One region of the Providencia stuartii genome, then DNA from elsewhere that is predicted to be linked to it. Evidence: predicted binding sites of a transcription regulator. Region 1 holds the regulator's gene; the other holds the start of a gene.
What was found. The regulator Fur, encoded in region 1, represses iron uptake genes when iron is present. The targets are predictions, from matches to a motif close to ATAATAATGAGAACNACTATCAA.

Region 1 (7,825 bases):
TAAATATAAAAAATATGCCGATAACCTTAAGCATTCTACCGTAAATGCCAGTCTTGATTATTCTTCAGGTTATTTTCAGGATCTCATCGGTTTAGATTTAGCGGCATTTACTGCCATTGAATTATCAAATAGTGGTCCCGCGGCACCTAATGAAATTGGTTTTAGTGATGCGAAAACGCGTTGGGATGAAAAATGGTCAGGCGATCGTAGCGGCGTCAGTGTTTATAAAGCGGCTGCCAAAATGAAATATGGTCCATTTTGGGGGAAAGGAGGCTATATCCAACCCACAGGACAAACACTGTTGGCTTCCCATTGGAGCTATATGCCCGGTACTTATCGAGGAATTGAAGTCGGAGCGGTATTTGATTTTGAAAACAAGGGGGCTTTGAGCATGTCCTATATGTGGACTGATCGATATAAAGCCCCTTGGTATCGTGATATGTACAACTTCCGTGAAGCTGATAGTAAAACAGGGATTAGCTATCTACAATCTATTGGTTTTAAATATGATTTTAAAAATTCATTGGTATTAGAAGGGGCTTATGGACAAGCTAAAGACTATATAGATCAATATTTTGCAAAGGCCTCTTATGCGGTACCTATTGTTAATCGTGATTTACGAATGTCTTATCAATTCTATGGCGCAAAAGATAAGGTATCTGATGGCGGAGTGAATGATGTTTATGATGGCCTCGCTTTCTTACAGGCGGTGACATTAGGTTATACCTACGAGCAATTTGATTTTCGCGTGGAAGGAACTTACGCCAAAGCGAAAGGTAATCAAGGCTATTTCTTACAGCGCATGACGCCAGGCTACGCGACATCAAATGGTCGATTGGATATTTGGTGGGATGGGCGTTCAGATTATAACGCGAATAATGAAAAAGCGGTTTTTGCTGGTGTCATGTACGATTTAGCTCATTGGGATCTGGCTGGTTGGAAAGTAGGTACATCTTATATTTATGGTTGGGATGCTAAACCAAGTACTAATACACAATATGCCCAAGATGTAAAATTAAGAGAAAGCGCTTGGAATATCGATATTTTATATAGTATCCAAACAGGTAGAGCTAAAGATACTTTATTTAAATTGCACTTTACTAAATATGATAACCATACCGATATTCCAAGTTATGGTGGTGGGTTCGGTAATATATTTCAGGATGAAAAAGATATTAAGTTTATGGTCATGATGCCATTCACTATTTTTTGATAGCACGGTCACTGCTATTAAAAATATTATGTGGCAGTGGCTAAATTGAATTTAATATTGAGGTCACAATGAAAAGACATTATTTACATCCTTTAGCGTTATTAATTTCAGCCACCTTTATTTCTACGATGGCGAATGCTGAGCAAACATCGGATCAAATCGTTGATGCATTAAGTCATATCGATGTAAAAATTAATGTGGTTGATAACCAAGCAGGTGAGCATGGCATGGATTGCGCTGCACTTGGGGCGGATTGGGCGGCTTGTAATCGCGTTGATATTACGTTGACCAATGGTGATCAAGCGATTGAATCGGCTGATTGGGCACTTTATTTTCATAGTATTCGGCAAATACTCAAACAAGATAACCCACAGTTTACTATCACCCATTTAACGGGGGATTTGCATAAAATCACCCCCACTGAGCAGTTTAATGGCATAAAAGCACACGAAAAAATTGTGTTGCCAGTGACGGGGGAATATTGGCAAGTGAGCTATTCTGACTTTATGCCTCGTTGGTATGCGACCTCGGGTGATGCTCGGCCTCGTAATTTGAAAAGCACAGATACTCAAGACTCAACCATGTTCGTTGCACCATTTGAAATGAAAAACTGGAAAAGAACGGGAGCCGATAATAATGTCTTAATGACCCCCGAAAATCGTTACCAAAAAAATCTTTCTTTGCAAACATTATCTGAGCAACAGTTACGAGGACAAATCTTACCGACGCCACTCGATATTAAGATACAAGAAGGGAATGCGGATCTTTCCAACGGTGTTAAATTACAACTTGATGGCCTGACTCAGGGAGAATTAGCTGTCATTAATGAGCATTTACAACAGGTCAAATTAAAACAGAATGTTCAGGGATTCCCTATACTCGGGAAGATCGCACCTAGACAGTTCGCGCCAGAGAATCAAGTCAGTGGTGCATATGAGTTAGTGATCACACCACAACAGGCTGAAATTATTGGTTATGACCATGTCGGCTTATTCTATGGTATGCAATCACTGCTTTCTGCCGTAACAGAAGCCGATAAGCCTAGTGTGGCGACAATGATTGTGAAAGATAAACCTCGTATGGATTATCGAGGAGTATTTTTAGATGTAGGAAGAAACTTCCATAGTAAACAGATGGTTAAACGTTTAATTGACCAAATGTCTCGTTATAAATTAAATAAATTCCACTTTCACTTAACCGATGATGAAGGATGGCGAATTGAAATTCCGGGGTTACCTGAGCTTACAGAGGTGGGAAGCCAACGCTGTCATGATTTGGATGAACAAACGTGTTTATTACCGCAGTTAGGATCGGGGGCAGAGAATAATAATATGGGAAGCGGCTATTTTACCCGTGATGACTATATTGACATTTTACGCTATGCCAAAGATCGTAATATTGAGGTCATCCCTGAAATAGATATGCCTGCACATGCCCGTGCCGCCGTTGTTTCAATGGAAGCTCGTTATAACAAATTAAAAGCGGCTGGCAATGAGGCTGCCGCGAGTGAATACCGCTTAGTTGATCCATCGGATACATCAGTAACAACCTCTGTCCAATTCTACGATAAACGCAGTTATTTAAATCCTTGTTTAGATTCCTCTAAAAACTTTGTTAATAAAGTGGTCAGTGAGGTTATGCAAATGCACAAGGAGGCGGGGGTTCCATTAAAAACATGGCACTTTGGTGGTGATGAAGCGAAAAATATTCGTTTAGGTGCGGGTTTCCAAGATAAAGCAGGCAATATCGAACCGGGCAAAGGCATAATCGATAAACAAATAGAAGATAAGCCATGGGCGAAATCGGAAGCGTGTCAGGCATTGATCAAGCGAGGTGATGTGAGTGACTTTGATCATCTCTCCAGCCATTTTGCTAAACAAGTGAGTGAAAGTTTACAGCAAAAAGGGGTGACAACAATGCAAGCTTGGCAGGATGGTTTGAAAGATGCTTCTAGTGCAAACGATTTTGCAACGGATAATGTCAGGGTTAACTTCTGGGATACACTGTATTGGGGAGGATTCGATTCGGCGAATGATTGGGCTAATAAAGGTTATCAAGTGGTCATTTCGAACCCTGACTATGTGTATTTAGATATGCCTTATGAAGTCAATCCAAATGAAAGTGGCTATTACTGGGCGACCCGAGCGAGTGACGAACAAAAAATCTTTTCTTTTGCGCCTGATAATTTACCACAAAATGCGGAAACTTCCGTTGATAGGGATGGTAACTCATTTAGTGCGAAAAGTGATAAGCCATGGCCAGGTGTCTATGGTCTTTCTGGACAACTATGGAGCGAAGCTGTAAGGACGGATGATAAGGCGGAATACATGCTATTTCCTCGCATCCTGCCTTTAGCTGAAAGGGCATGGCATAAAGCGCAATGGGAAAATCAGTACCAAATAGGTCGTGAATATATCGGCGGTAAAACCAATTATGTTTCACAGCAAAAACTGGCAGATGATTGGAGCCGTTTTGCGAGTCTCGTTGGTATGAAAGAGTTACCCCGTCTAGATAGAGCAGGGGTGGCTTATCGTATCCCTGTGCCTGGTGCGAAAATTGAAAATGGCCTTTTACTCGCCAATATCAGTTATCCAGGTTTAGTGATTGAATATGCTTTAGCAGATAGCGACCATTGGCAAACGTATTCAGCACAAAAGCCTCCAAAGGTTAAGGGTAATGTAAAAGTACGAGCCAAAAACCCAGCTGGAACAAGAACAAGTCGTGTAGAAACGGTGGTGCAAAAATAACGAGAGACTATGAGGGTGGTGCCAGAGCGTACCACCTTTTTAAATGCTAGGTTTAACCGCCTATTACAGTACTCGTGTATGTTTAATAGATGATGATTGCCAAGAAATTAACGCTTTCAGCTTCAATAGACACCGCTTTTTTCTATATCCAGACGACATGTATTTTGAGGAGACTCAGTAATCTCGTCATTGGCACTTAGGTGCTTTATCTTTTCTAATACACCTTTCCCTGACAATCGCAGCATCAGGTTCATCGTAAACTGTTAGCTATTTATAGTTAGCTGAGTTTATAGATACAATATAATGATGCGACTGTTTGATTAACGTCTGTTTTGTCATGAGATCGATGATTGGAAAATAGAAGGATGGGAGAGATGATGACTCAGGATGTTTTTCTTGATAAATAAGGCAAGCTGACGCAAGACATGCGTCAGTATTTAGCGATAAACAAAAGAAAACCCCATGTGATTCATGAGGTTTATCAGTATATATAAGGAGCTAAATACGTTCCTTTTTATGAATTATGTTAATGGTTTTTCAACCATTAAATTACTCTTTTGCTTCGTGAGCATCCGCATTTTCGCGGCAATCGCCATCAGCACAGTGACCATATAGGTACAAGCTGTGGTTAGAGAGTTTAATACCATGGCGTGCAGCAATATTGGTCTGACGTTCTTCAATGGATTTATCAGAGAATTCGATAACTTTACCACAATCTAAACAAATCAGATGATCGTGGTGGTGCTGTTGAGTCAGTTCAAAAACGGATTTACCGCCTTCAAAGTTATGACGTGTGACAATGCCAGCATCATCAAATTGGTTCAATACGCGGTATACCGTAGCCAGACCGATCTCTTCGCCCATATCAATGAGTTTTTTATAGAGATCTTCCGCACTGACGTGATGGCACTCAGGCTCCTGAAGTACTTCCAATATCTTTAATCTTGGAAGAGTGACTTTGAGTCCAGCATTCTTCAATGCTTTGTTGTTGTCTGTCATGCGGGTTTGTCCTGTATCTTAAATCATAAATTTAACAATAATGAGACATTTTTAACATAAGCTCAGTTGTCATCGAAACTGATTTACAATTATAGGCATGGAAATAAAAAATAGAAACCATGCTCTGTCTCATTATTATAATAGTTTCATTTTATTTCTATCGTCAGCTTAGCCCAAAATTTCGGCTAGAGACATCTCTTCTGAAATTTGTTGTACCCATGCATCAACGCGTTCTTCAGTCAGCTCAGGCTGGCGGTCTTCATCAATAGCAAGGCCGATAAAGTGATTATCATCTGCCATACCTTTAGACACTTCAAAATGGTAGCCATCTGTAGGCCAATGACCGACAATGACAGCGCCACGTGGTTCAATAATATCGCGAATGGTCCCCATTGCATCACAGAAGTATTCTGCGTAGTCTTCTTGGTCACCACAGCCAAATAGCGCGACAAGTTTGCCATCAAAATCAATTTCTTCGAGGGTTGGGAAAAAGTCATCCCAATCACATTGAGCTTCGCCGTAATACCAAGTTGGGATACCGAGAAGTAGAATATCGAATGCTTCAATATCTTCTTTGCTGCATTTAGCAATATCATGAACTTCCGCGTTCTCACTGCCTAATCTCTTTTGGATCATCTTGGCAATATTTTCTGTATTACCAGTGTCACTACCGAAGAAAATGCCTATGACTGCCATAAAGTGAATAACCTCTTGTTTTTCCAATCTGGTTTGTTCAAGCCAGATAGGGCTAAATTTGAACTAAAATAACGAGAATTTTGGCCCTATTTTGGCGAAAAAGCGTGAATAAATCTGTCGAATTTGTGTGATTTAGAAGAGGAAATCATTCACCAGAAGGCTCGTAGACCAGTGCTAGTTGTGACATCAACATTTCTTCTATTAGCTCACTACGGCTCATGTTTTTTTCATCAGCCAATTGATTCAATATGGCCACTGCATCTTCATTGAGTTTTAATTCGACGCGGCGTAGTCCTTTGACCTTATCACGCTTAAGTTGGTTTCGTTTGTTAATTCTTAATTGTTCATCCCGCGATAGCGGACTTGTTTTAGGTCGCCCAGGCCTGCGTTCCTCAGCGAACAAATCAAGGGTAGTGCGATCAGTTTGTTCTTTTGCCATATTTTTTTAATGCTAAAGGGCGTGTACCAATAATCCAGCGCGCAATGATACCCTAGCTGACTCCCTTGTACCATAGCGTATATGGAGCGAAAGTTATTGATAGTAAAAAAAAGAATGATTTGCTTGAAAAAGCACCAATCTAGATTCTATTGGTGCTAATTAAGCACAATTTACTGGGTCTGCTGCCGCCACAGATGGGCATAAACGCCATTTTTCTGTAGTAAATTTGGGTGGGTATCGATTTCGGCAATTTCGCCATTGCGAATAACACAAATCCTATCGGCATACTGAATCGTGTTTAAGCGATGTGCGATACTGATGACTGTCCTTCCTTTAGTAATAAGTGGCATATTCTTCATGATTGCGGCCTCTGAGTCATAATCTAACGCCGATGTGGCTTCATCAAGGATCAGAATATCGGGTTTTGTTAACAGTGCTCTAGCGAGTGCGATACGTTGACGTTGTCCCCCTGATAGATTAAGCCCGCGTTCAGACACAGGATAATTAAAATTATCGGGTAGTGACATGATAAAATCATAGGCACCGGCGAGAGTGGCAGCTTCAATCACCTCTTCATGGCTCGCTTGGGGGTGACTCAAACGAATGTTTTCCTCAATAGTACCGACAAATAGCTGGCTTTCTTGTAGTACTACACTCATGCGACGTCGCAACGCGATGGTATCACTGACAGCTAGGTCCATACCGTCAACGATAACTTGTCCCTGTTGCGGAATATATAACCGTTGTAGCAGTTTGGTTAAGGTACTTTTTCCAGACCCCGATGGTCCTGTAATACCAATAAACTCGCCCGCTTTAATGGTTAACGTTAGGTTACATAGCACCTCAGGTGTTTCTGGGTGATAACGAAAGCGAATATTATGGAAATCAATATTGCCTTGTATAGAAGCACTACTGGTAATCCCTTTTCTTTCATTTTCAATCGGCTCATCAAGGATGTCCCCTACACGACGAAGCGATATGATGGTATGTTGAAAATCTTGCCAAATTTGAGCTAAGCGCAGTACTGGTTGAGTGACATGAGCACTTAACATATTGTAAGCGACTAATTCACCCGCAGTCATTCCACCACTCATCACTTCTTTTACTCCGATCCAAAGTAACAAAGCGGTGGTGATTTTACTGACGAGCGTCATTAATTGTGTTGCCACTATACTCCGTAAAGTCACTTTGAAACCTTGAATAAGCTGTTTACTGAGCCGTTTTTGCCAGCGGCGATAGACGTATTTTTCGGTCGCGGTGGTTTTTATGGTTTCAATGCCAGTCATTGCCTCAGTCAAGAAAGTGAGACTATTTTCATCTGCTTGATAGGATTTTTCAGTGTGTAGACGAATGATTGGGCCGAGTATCATCCATAGAATACAAAAGAGTGCTAAAGACCCCATTAAGATCCATGACATGACAACACTGTAAGAAAATAAAACAGCCATAAAGAGAATGACAAATACTAGGTCGATAAATAACATTAATGTTGACCCCGTTAAAAACTGGCGAATGCGTGTCATTTCTCTTATACGAGCAATAATTTTTCCTGTTGGGCGCTGTTTAAAATAGTCGAGAGGTAACGCCATTAAATGGCGATATAACTTACCTGATAACTCAGCGCTAATCTGTGTACTGGTATAACTAAAAATTTTATTACGCAAAAAACTATAAATAGGTTCAGCGAATGCTAAACCTACAATTCCTATGGCCAACACCTGTAAGCTATTT
Region 2 (7,825 bases), 1.4 Mb from region 1:
AACAACGCTGTCGGGTAATTGCTGACGAATCGCTGCATTTTGATCATAAACAACACACGAAATACCGGCTTGTTGGATGCGACGCACCATCGCGGCCCCCATTCTGCCAAGCCCAATAAAACCTAATTGCAGTTGATTTACAGATGATTGACTCATAGGTTATTCCCCCAAATTCTGATTCCACCAAGAAAAGCTTTGTCGTTATCGCCACGCCGTACATGCTCAGGTAGTTCAGCAAACTGATGCACATTACCCCCACCGATCACAATGTAATCCGGCATAAAGGCTTGATAAAATAAATCCACTATCGTTAGCACACTCTGCCGCCATGTCTCATCCCCAACCGATTCACGATAGTGTTCGCTCACATAATATTCGTAGTCATGTTCTCGATAGGGTAAATGGGCAATTTCCATTGGCTGTAGCTGCTGATTAGCCACTAATGCACTGCCTAACCCAGTACCTAATCCTAAAAACAACATGCTGCCACCTTCATAGCTACCAACAGCTTGCATTGCAGCATCGTTAATCAGACGAATAGGGCACGGGAATGCATTCACTAAATTAAAATCAACCCAACCACGTCCTAAATTAACGGGTTCTTTGAGAATACGATTACCAGAGATAGGGGATGGAAAGCCAATGCTGACGCCATCAAATAAACGCGTATCAATGCATTGGTTGACATCATGAATAAATTGCTCTGGCGTCATAGTGTGACCAGAAACAAATTCGATAGCAGGGGTGTTAGGGGCGGTATACAGTTTGACATGTGTACCACCAACATCAATAACTAAAATTCGTTTGGTTGTGGGAACATCCGAAATTGTAATGACACAAGATGTTTTACTCGTTAAAGACATAGAAAGGTTTCTCCGCTTTGCCAACATAGGCAATGGATGTTGTATTACAGGAAACTCCCGAACCTAAATCGATAACCGCAAGCCGATCTAGGCGAACAACTGTCTTCCTTCTGGTGTTGAAATGACGGTGCCGAAATACGTCCCCGTCAATAATCGATAACAAGATTACATTTTATTTTTTGTCGATAAAAAAAGTATACCTATAAATAGTTTTAATAAAAGTAAAAACGCTTTTAATTAAATAAAACTTAATTATCTTTTTATTTAATTATCATTAAATGACTACTTTTAGTCTTATTTTCAAATAATAAATCACTATTGATAGAATTTAAATAATCATATAAATACCGTCATTTTGCGCTCTTTGTTTTTTATTTTTCATCATCTATGATGATTAGGAAATGGAGATAAGCATTTATATCCAGATTAGAACCTTTTATGAAAAACTCATTCAATGATCGTTAATTATTAAGGTGAAATTATGAAAAAATATTTTATTGTCGGTATTATTGCTGCTTCATTAACGAGCCTTTCCGCCATGGCTGAAGAGAAGAAAAACGATACTAAGCCCCTAAACGAATGGACATGTGAAGAGTTTTTAGCGATCGATGATAACTTTTATCCAACCGCTGTCGGCTTTGGTGAGTTATTAACGAAAAAAGATAAAGTCGAAGATGCCGTGCTAGATGTTGATGGTATTCAAACCCTAACACCTCTCGTGATTGAGGCTTGTAAAAAAGAGACTAAGGCTAATTTTGTTGAGCAAGTTAAAAACGCTAAAAAATAAGTCTTCCTTGTTGGTTGCGTAGCCTTTTGGCTACGCAATACATTCACCATATCACACCCTTTTATGATGGATGTGATTTGGTTTTTCCTATTTCATCATGTTTCCTCATCAGCCAAAATTCACTCTCTTATCCGATGAATATGGCGTAACGCTGATAACGTCATCATTAAGGCAATCAAAACGCCCATTGCCGCAATTAAATAGATACCTCTATAACCCAACGTAGCGACTACCATTCCTGCAAGTGGTCCAGTCACACCGTAAGCAATATCTTGGAATGCAGAATACCCCCCTAATGCGGTACCTCGCATTTGTGGTGCAACAGCTTTAACCACTTCCGTGCCCACCGCGGGATAAATCAAGGAGCAGCCAGCACCTGTTAATGCCGCACCGAATAACGCGATGCCGTATACGGGAGCTAACCACAATGTTATCAGACCAATAAACTCAATTAATAACGAAATTAGCGCAATGCGATAACCATTGACTCTATCCGGTAATCCTCCCCAAAATACGCGCACCAACACAAAAGCACAGCCAAATGCACTCATCGCAAGGCCGGCGTTGCCCCACTGCTCTGACACAAAATAAAGCGAAATAAATGTACCAATCGCCGCAAAACCAATGCCTTTTAGCGCTAATATCATTCCCATTTTCCAGATCTTACGAATGACAGACCAGAAAGGAAGTAAGTTCCCCTGTAAAGGCGTAACAGAACGAACAGACCCATTAATTAGCCAAGAGATACAAGGTAACAGCATGACTATCCCCCCCACTGCCATGAATCCATATTGCTGATAAATGATAAGCCCTAATGGCGCGCCAACCGCTAATGAACCATAAATAGCCATTCCGTTCCAAGACATGACTTTTCCAGCATTTTCTGCACCTGCAAGCCTCATTCCCCAAGTTAAGTTACCTGTTAAAAGCTGACTTTCACCTAGACCTAGCACCAAACGTCCAATAATGAGTAAGAGTAGTTGGTAGATTGACGAAACTGGCAACAATATGGCTAGCAGGCAAAATACCCCCGATATGCCACAGGCACTCATACCTTGGAGAGTCGTTCTTTTCGCACCTTTTTGATCGGCTAGGCGCCCTGCATAGCCTCTTGTCAACACCGTTGCTAAAAACTGCACACCGACCACAACCCCTACCCAGACATCGTTAAATCCGAGTTCTTGATGAACGAAAAGCGGAATAACCGTTAAAGGCAAACCGATGGTCATATAAGAAAAAAACATGGAGATAGAAATTCGAAGCAGTGGTATTGGCGAATTTGGCGCGGACGTCGACATCATTAAAGGTTATCCATATTCACAACATCATGTTTATCTCTGACATTAAGTGAGCAAATTAATAATGTCAATTGAGTTTATTTTGGTATTTTACGTTAGCGTTAATTTGAGATCCTTATAAATAACCAATTGAAATTTATTATTTTTATTTATAAATAAAATCACTCTTTTAATTCTATTATCATTAACCTATTCACCATTGTGTAAATACTCAATAACACTGAGGTTACTCTTTATTTATCATTTTACTTCATACCTGTTAATAAACTTTTAATTTTATAGAATCCGCCAATCTCATATTTATTTCTTGTCTATTTCAGTGGTAACATCTGTATAGTTTATGATTATTACTCTCATTTGCATTTGTATTTTACTAGGGGATTTTATGTCTATTCACTGCCACTACACACGTCTAGCAGCCGCGGTTATTGCCGCCATCTCATCTTTTAATGCGCTCGCTCAAGAAGACTCAGATAAAATGATTGTTTCTGCATCTGGTTACTCACAACAGTTACGCGATGCCCCTGCAAGTATTACGGTTATCTCAAAAGAACAACTTCAGAACAAACCGGTACGCGACTTAGCTGATGCAGTTAAAGATGTGGAAGGTGTCAGTATTGTCGGTAGTGCCAATAAGCAAGATATCAATATTCGTGGTTTACCCGGCGAATATACTTTAATACTGGTAGATGGACGCCGCCAAAATAGCCGTGAATCACGCCCAAATGGTAGTGGTGGTTTTGAAGCCGGTTTTATGCCACCAGTGGAAGCGATTGAACGTATTGAAGTGATTCGAGGTCCGATGTCCTCTCTATATGGCTCAGATGCAATGGGTGGCGTTATCAATATCATTACCAAAAAAGTCACTAATGAGTGGCATGGTAATGTCGCCATTGGTGGTATTTTGCAAGAAAACAGCGAAAGCGGCGATTCGACTGATGGCAATTTTTACCTATCAGGGCCGCTGGTCAACGATAAATTAGGCTTACAGCTGTACGGAGGTGGTGACTATCGTCAAGAAGACAAGATTACCGACGGCCATAACAAACGTGATAATCGTAGTCTCACCGCCAAACTAACGTTTACTCCTCTGGATAACCAAACCTTTTTGCTTGAGGCGGGTAGAACCACCCAAGAACGTGACTCGACACCGGGTAAATCACTTGCCGAATATACAATGCGTGGTGAGTCAAAACAGAAAAATACTAAAACAGAGCTCCACAATAACCGAAATCACTTTGCTTTAACCTATAAAGGGGATTGGGATCTCGTTAACACCGAATTAAGTGTTTACCAAGAACAAACTAAACGCCATACCAAGTCAGAAGTCAAAGATAGCGCGGGTGATTACCATTTTGTCTATGAAGCTCGTGTGCCTGAAATCACCAATACTGTTGTCGATGGAAAAGTGGTCGCTTTCCTTCCTGATAATATCATGACTGTCGGTGGACAATTCCAACATGCTAAATTAAAAGACACTTCGGCAACAGGAAAAAAAACAACGGAAGATACGACGCTCAGTGCTGACCAGTATGCCTTCTTTATTGAAGATGAGTTTACGGCAACAGAAAACCTTATCCTGACTGGCGGGTTACGATTAGACCATCATGAATTTTATGGTAACCACTGGAATCCTCGTGGTTATGCTATCTATTATCTCACTGACGAAATCACCATTAAAGGTGGCGTATCACAAGCCTTCCGTGCCCCAACACTACGTGAAGTGAGCCCAAACTATGGAACATCAACCGAAAAAGGGGAAGGGATTATTTATGGTAATAAAGACCTGAAACCAGAAAAAAGCCTGAGTGAAGAGATCAGCATTGCCTATGACCACGAGTCAGGTTTCAATGCGAGCCTTACGCTCTTTAATACTGATTTTAAAAATAAACTCACCAGTTACTACACAGGTGAACCGGATCCAATTACAGGTCTAAAACTCTACACTTATGACAACGTAGGTAAAGCCAATATCAAAGGTGTCGAAGTCGCGACAGGTATTCCTCTAGCAGAAGATTGGAAACTTAGCTTAAACTACACTTATGTTGATTCAGAGCGTAAAAGTGATGATGAAAAGCTAAGCAATGGCATATCTTTGAAAGGCTATCCATTGGATAAGACACCAAAACACACCGCTAATGCCAAACTCGATTGGCAATATAGTGAAGACTTGAATCTATACACTCGTGCACATTATGAAGGTAAGCAAATCTGGGCGGCACAGCGTAATGGCTATACGGCACCGCGCTACCGTAGCGGCTACACTACAATGGATGTAGGCATGACTTATCAGTTACTTAAAAATACCAAGCTCAATTTAGCCGTATTGAATATCGCTAATGAAAAAGGTCCTAAGATTGACACAAATGGTGGCAACTGGGATGTTGAAGATGGACGCCGTTATTGGGCCAACGTCAATGTGAGTTTTTAATTTATTTTAACTATTTTAGGTGGATATCTAGCAAGTTTTCTCCGTCATTTGAGTGCGAGTTGGCGAAGAGCCAAAAAGACAATCAATTAAAGAATATCCTTGCTCGGTATCCGCTTTCATCAATGTTGTTTTCACAAACTATGCTAAATAAATTAATTATTTCGAGTTTATTACTCTCAATCAGCTTAATAACACCCGCTGCTGCTCGTCCATCGCAAAAGATCCCCGAGTTAGATGAGCAAGTGAGTCAGTTTTATGCTGTTCAGCATCATGACATGACCAACGAAAATTCGGCTAACGAAAAGCGTCGCTATCGAATTTTTAGCGCAGTTCCTCATTCCGCTGGAACAACAAGGCCTATTTTGTATATGCTTGATGGTAATGGATTATTTCCGTTAGCTGTGAATCGCGCAATCCAAACACTCCCAGCGGATAAATTGCCTATTATTATTGGTATCGGTTACCCAACCGATGAGGCTTTTCCCAAGAAATTACGCGACTACGATTATACTCCCCGCGTTTCCGGTGATGCGTTTACACACGGCGGAGGCGCCGATGAACTGTATCAGTTCCTCGATCAACAAATTCGTCCTTGGGCTGAGCAAAACTTCACTTTTGATAAACAAAGACAAACGCTATTTGGTCACTCCTTCGGTGGACTATTTACTTTGATGGCTTATCAAAATCACCCGACAGCGTTTCAATCCTTTGTGTCAGCCAGCCCCTCATTATGGTGGGGAAAAGGTGAAATGATAAATAGGGATAAACTGACCCAAGAACACAATGCAGCGCCTTTATTTATTACCTTGGGGGGTTTAGAGGAGAAGCCTGATTTATCACGCCTTAGTGAAGAGCAGATTAAACATTATCAATCCCGTTCTAGTTGGATTACTGCACGCCAATTGTGCACTGAAATTGCAAACCACGGGCGCCATTGTCAGTTTTCTCTCTACCCAGACAAAACGCATGGTAGCGTGATCCCTGATGCGATTTATAAAGCGCTACTCGTTGCGACGGAATAAATTCTAGTACCGCATAACGGACTTAGTGGCTAATGGGTTTAAGCAGATCACTGTATAGCTTGGCCAAGATACCATTGGCCGTGAATTCTTTACGGATCCATTGTGTCACTAATCCTGTTGCAGAGTGTTGGGTCGCGAGTAACATATGCGAATCTTGTCTTGGATTTTGAATCTGTTTGATAACCAATAGGCCATTTTTAACGTGTTCTTTAACCATATAATCAGGCAAAAAACCAATCCCTTCCCCTAATATCTGACACTGGCATTTCGTATTAAAATCGGGTACCTGAATAGCCTCTTGACCATGCAGTAGCCAACCAACCCGTTTATTGATAGTGAGTGCGGTATCTTCAACCATAATATTTGGATATAAACGTAGCTGACTTTCTGCGATAGGTTCAGGCATCAATGCTAATGGATGAGTCGCAGAGATCGCAAATTGCCAGTGGATAGCCCCAATTTCAGTGTAATCAATTCCCCCACCATCCATTAGTGTGCCTGGTGCGCCAATCGCAATATCCGACAAATTGTTAATAATGGCATCCCATACGCCGTTATACACCTCAGTCGTGACTGTAATTTGGCAAGTTGGAAACTGTTTTTTAAGGATTTGCAGCAGCTTCGCCGTATGATAAGGCGTATACAGCAGCTGATTAATACAGATCCGTACACGGGCTTCAATCCCCTGTTCAATGGAATAAATACTCTTCTTAATAAGATGAAAGTTATTCAATAAATCAGTTGCTTTACGGTAAAAATAATAGCCTGCTTCGGTTAACTCAATATTACGCGTATCTCGGATAAACAACACAACATCTAAATAGGTTTCGATACGTTTTATCGTATAACTGACGGCGGAGGTGGTTATTCCTAACTCTTCTGCTGCTTTACTAAAGCTCGCATATTTAGCTGCTGTCGTGTAAGTCAGTAAGTTTTCTTCGGTAAATATAGAGTTCATACTGGTGTCCAAAATAGGCTTAAAATCAATCAAAATAAAAAGTTATAATCAAAATACTTCGCATTACAGTTAAGCAACAAAAGATGGATAGCTTACGGTTGATAACTGGTGTGTGTGAGCATCCGCAACAATAACGTAACTTGAAGTATGACGAATATATGTGAATTATATTTAATAACCCGTAATTTTAGGTTATTTATCAAGCATTTTTTCAAGGTTAACAGAAATCGGCATACATACCGAGCGATAAAAAATTTTTGCTTTTTTGGCAAAAACCGATGTAATACGAAACCAACTATTTATAACCAAAATAGCTAATCTTATTGAAATGAATAATAAAAAATTCTATTAACAATCTCGCTGATCTCGATCAACTCTTTTACATTGTTAACAGTTTAAAAACTTTTAATTTGAGTTATATCACAAAATTGATCAAATCCTTTTTTCCCCTTCTCATTAGCAAACA

Region 2: the regulator Fur is predicted to act here: its motif matches at 3,289-3,311, upstream of P2E05_RS00825 (TonB-dependent receptor domain-containing protein).

The regions. Positions count from the first base shown of each region.
Region 1 is NZ_CP119546.1:3,138,644-3,146,468, reverse strand. Features, by position in the region: gene chiP (chitoporin ChiP) at 1-1,213, shown strand, start outside; gene P2E05_RS13985 (beta-N-acetylhexosaminidase) at 1,282-3,960, shown strand; gene fur (ferric iron uptake transcriptional regulator) at 4,510-4,959, opposite strand; gene fldA (flavodoxin FldA) at 5,128-5,655, opposite strand; gene ybfE (LexA regulated protein) at 5,801-6,094, opposite strand; gene P2E05_RS13965 (type I secretion system permease/ATPase) at 6,265-7,825, opposite strand, start outside.
Region 2 is NZ_CP119546.1:186,310-194,134, reverse strand. Features, by position in the region: gene gnd (phosphogluconate dehydrogenase (NAD(+)-dependent, decarboxylating)) at 1-156, opposite strand, end outside; gene P2E05_RS00840 (ROK family protein) at 153-863, opposite strand; gene hdeA (acid-activated periplasmic chaperone HdeA) at 1,345-1,650, shown strand; gene P2E05_RS00830 (MFS transporter) at 1,770-2,948, opposite strand; gene P2E05_RS00825 (TonB-dependent receptor domain-containing protein) at 3,334-5,379, shown strand; gene P2E05_RS00820 (alpha/beta hydrolase) at 5,439-6,401, shown strand; gene P2E05_RS00815 (LysR substrate-binding domain-containing protein) at 6,424-7,359, opposite strand.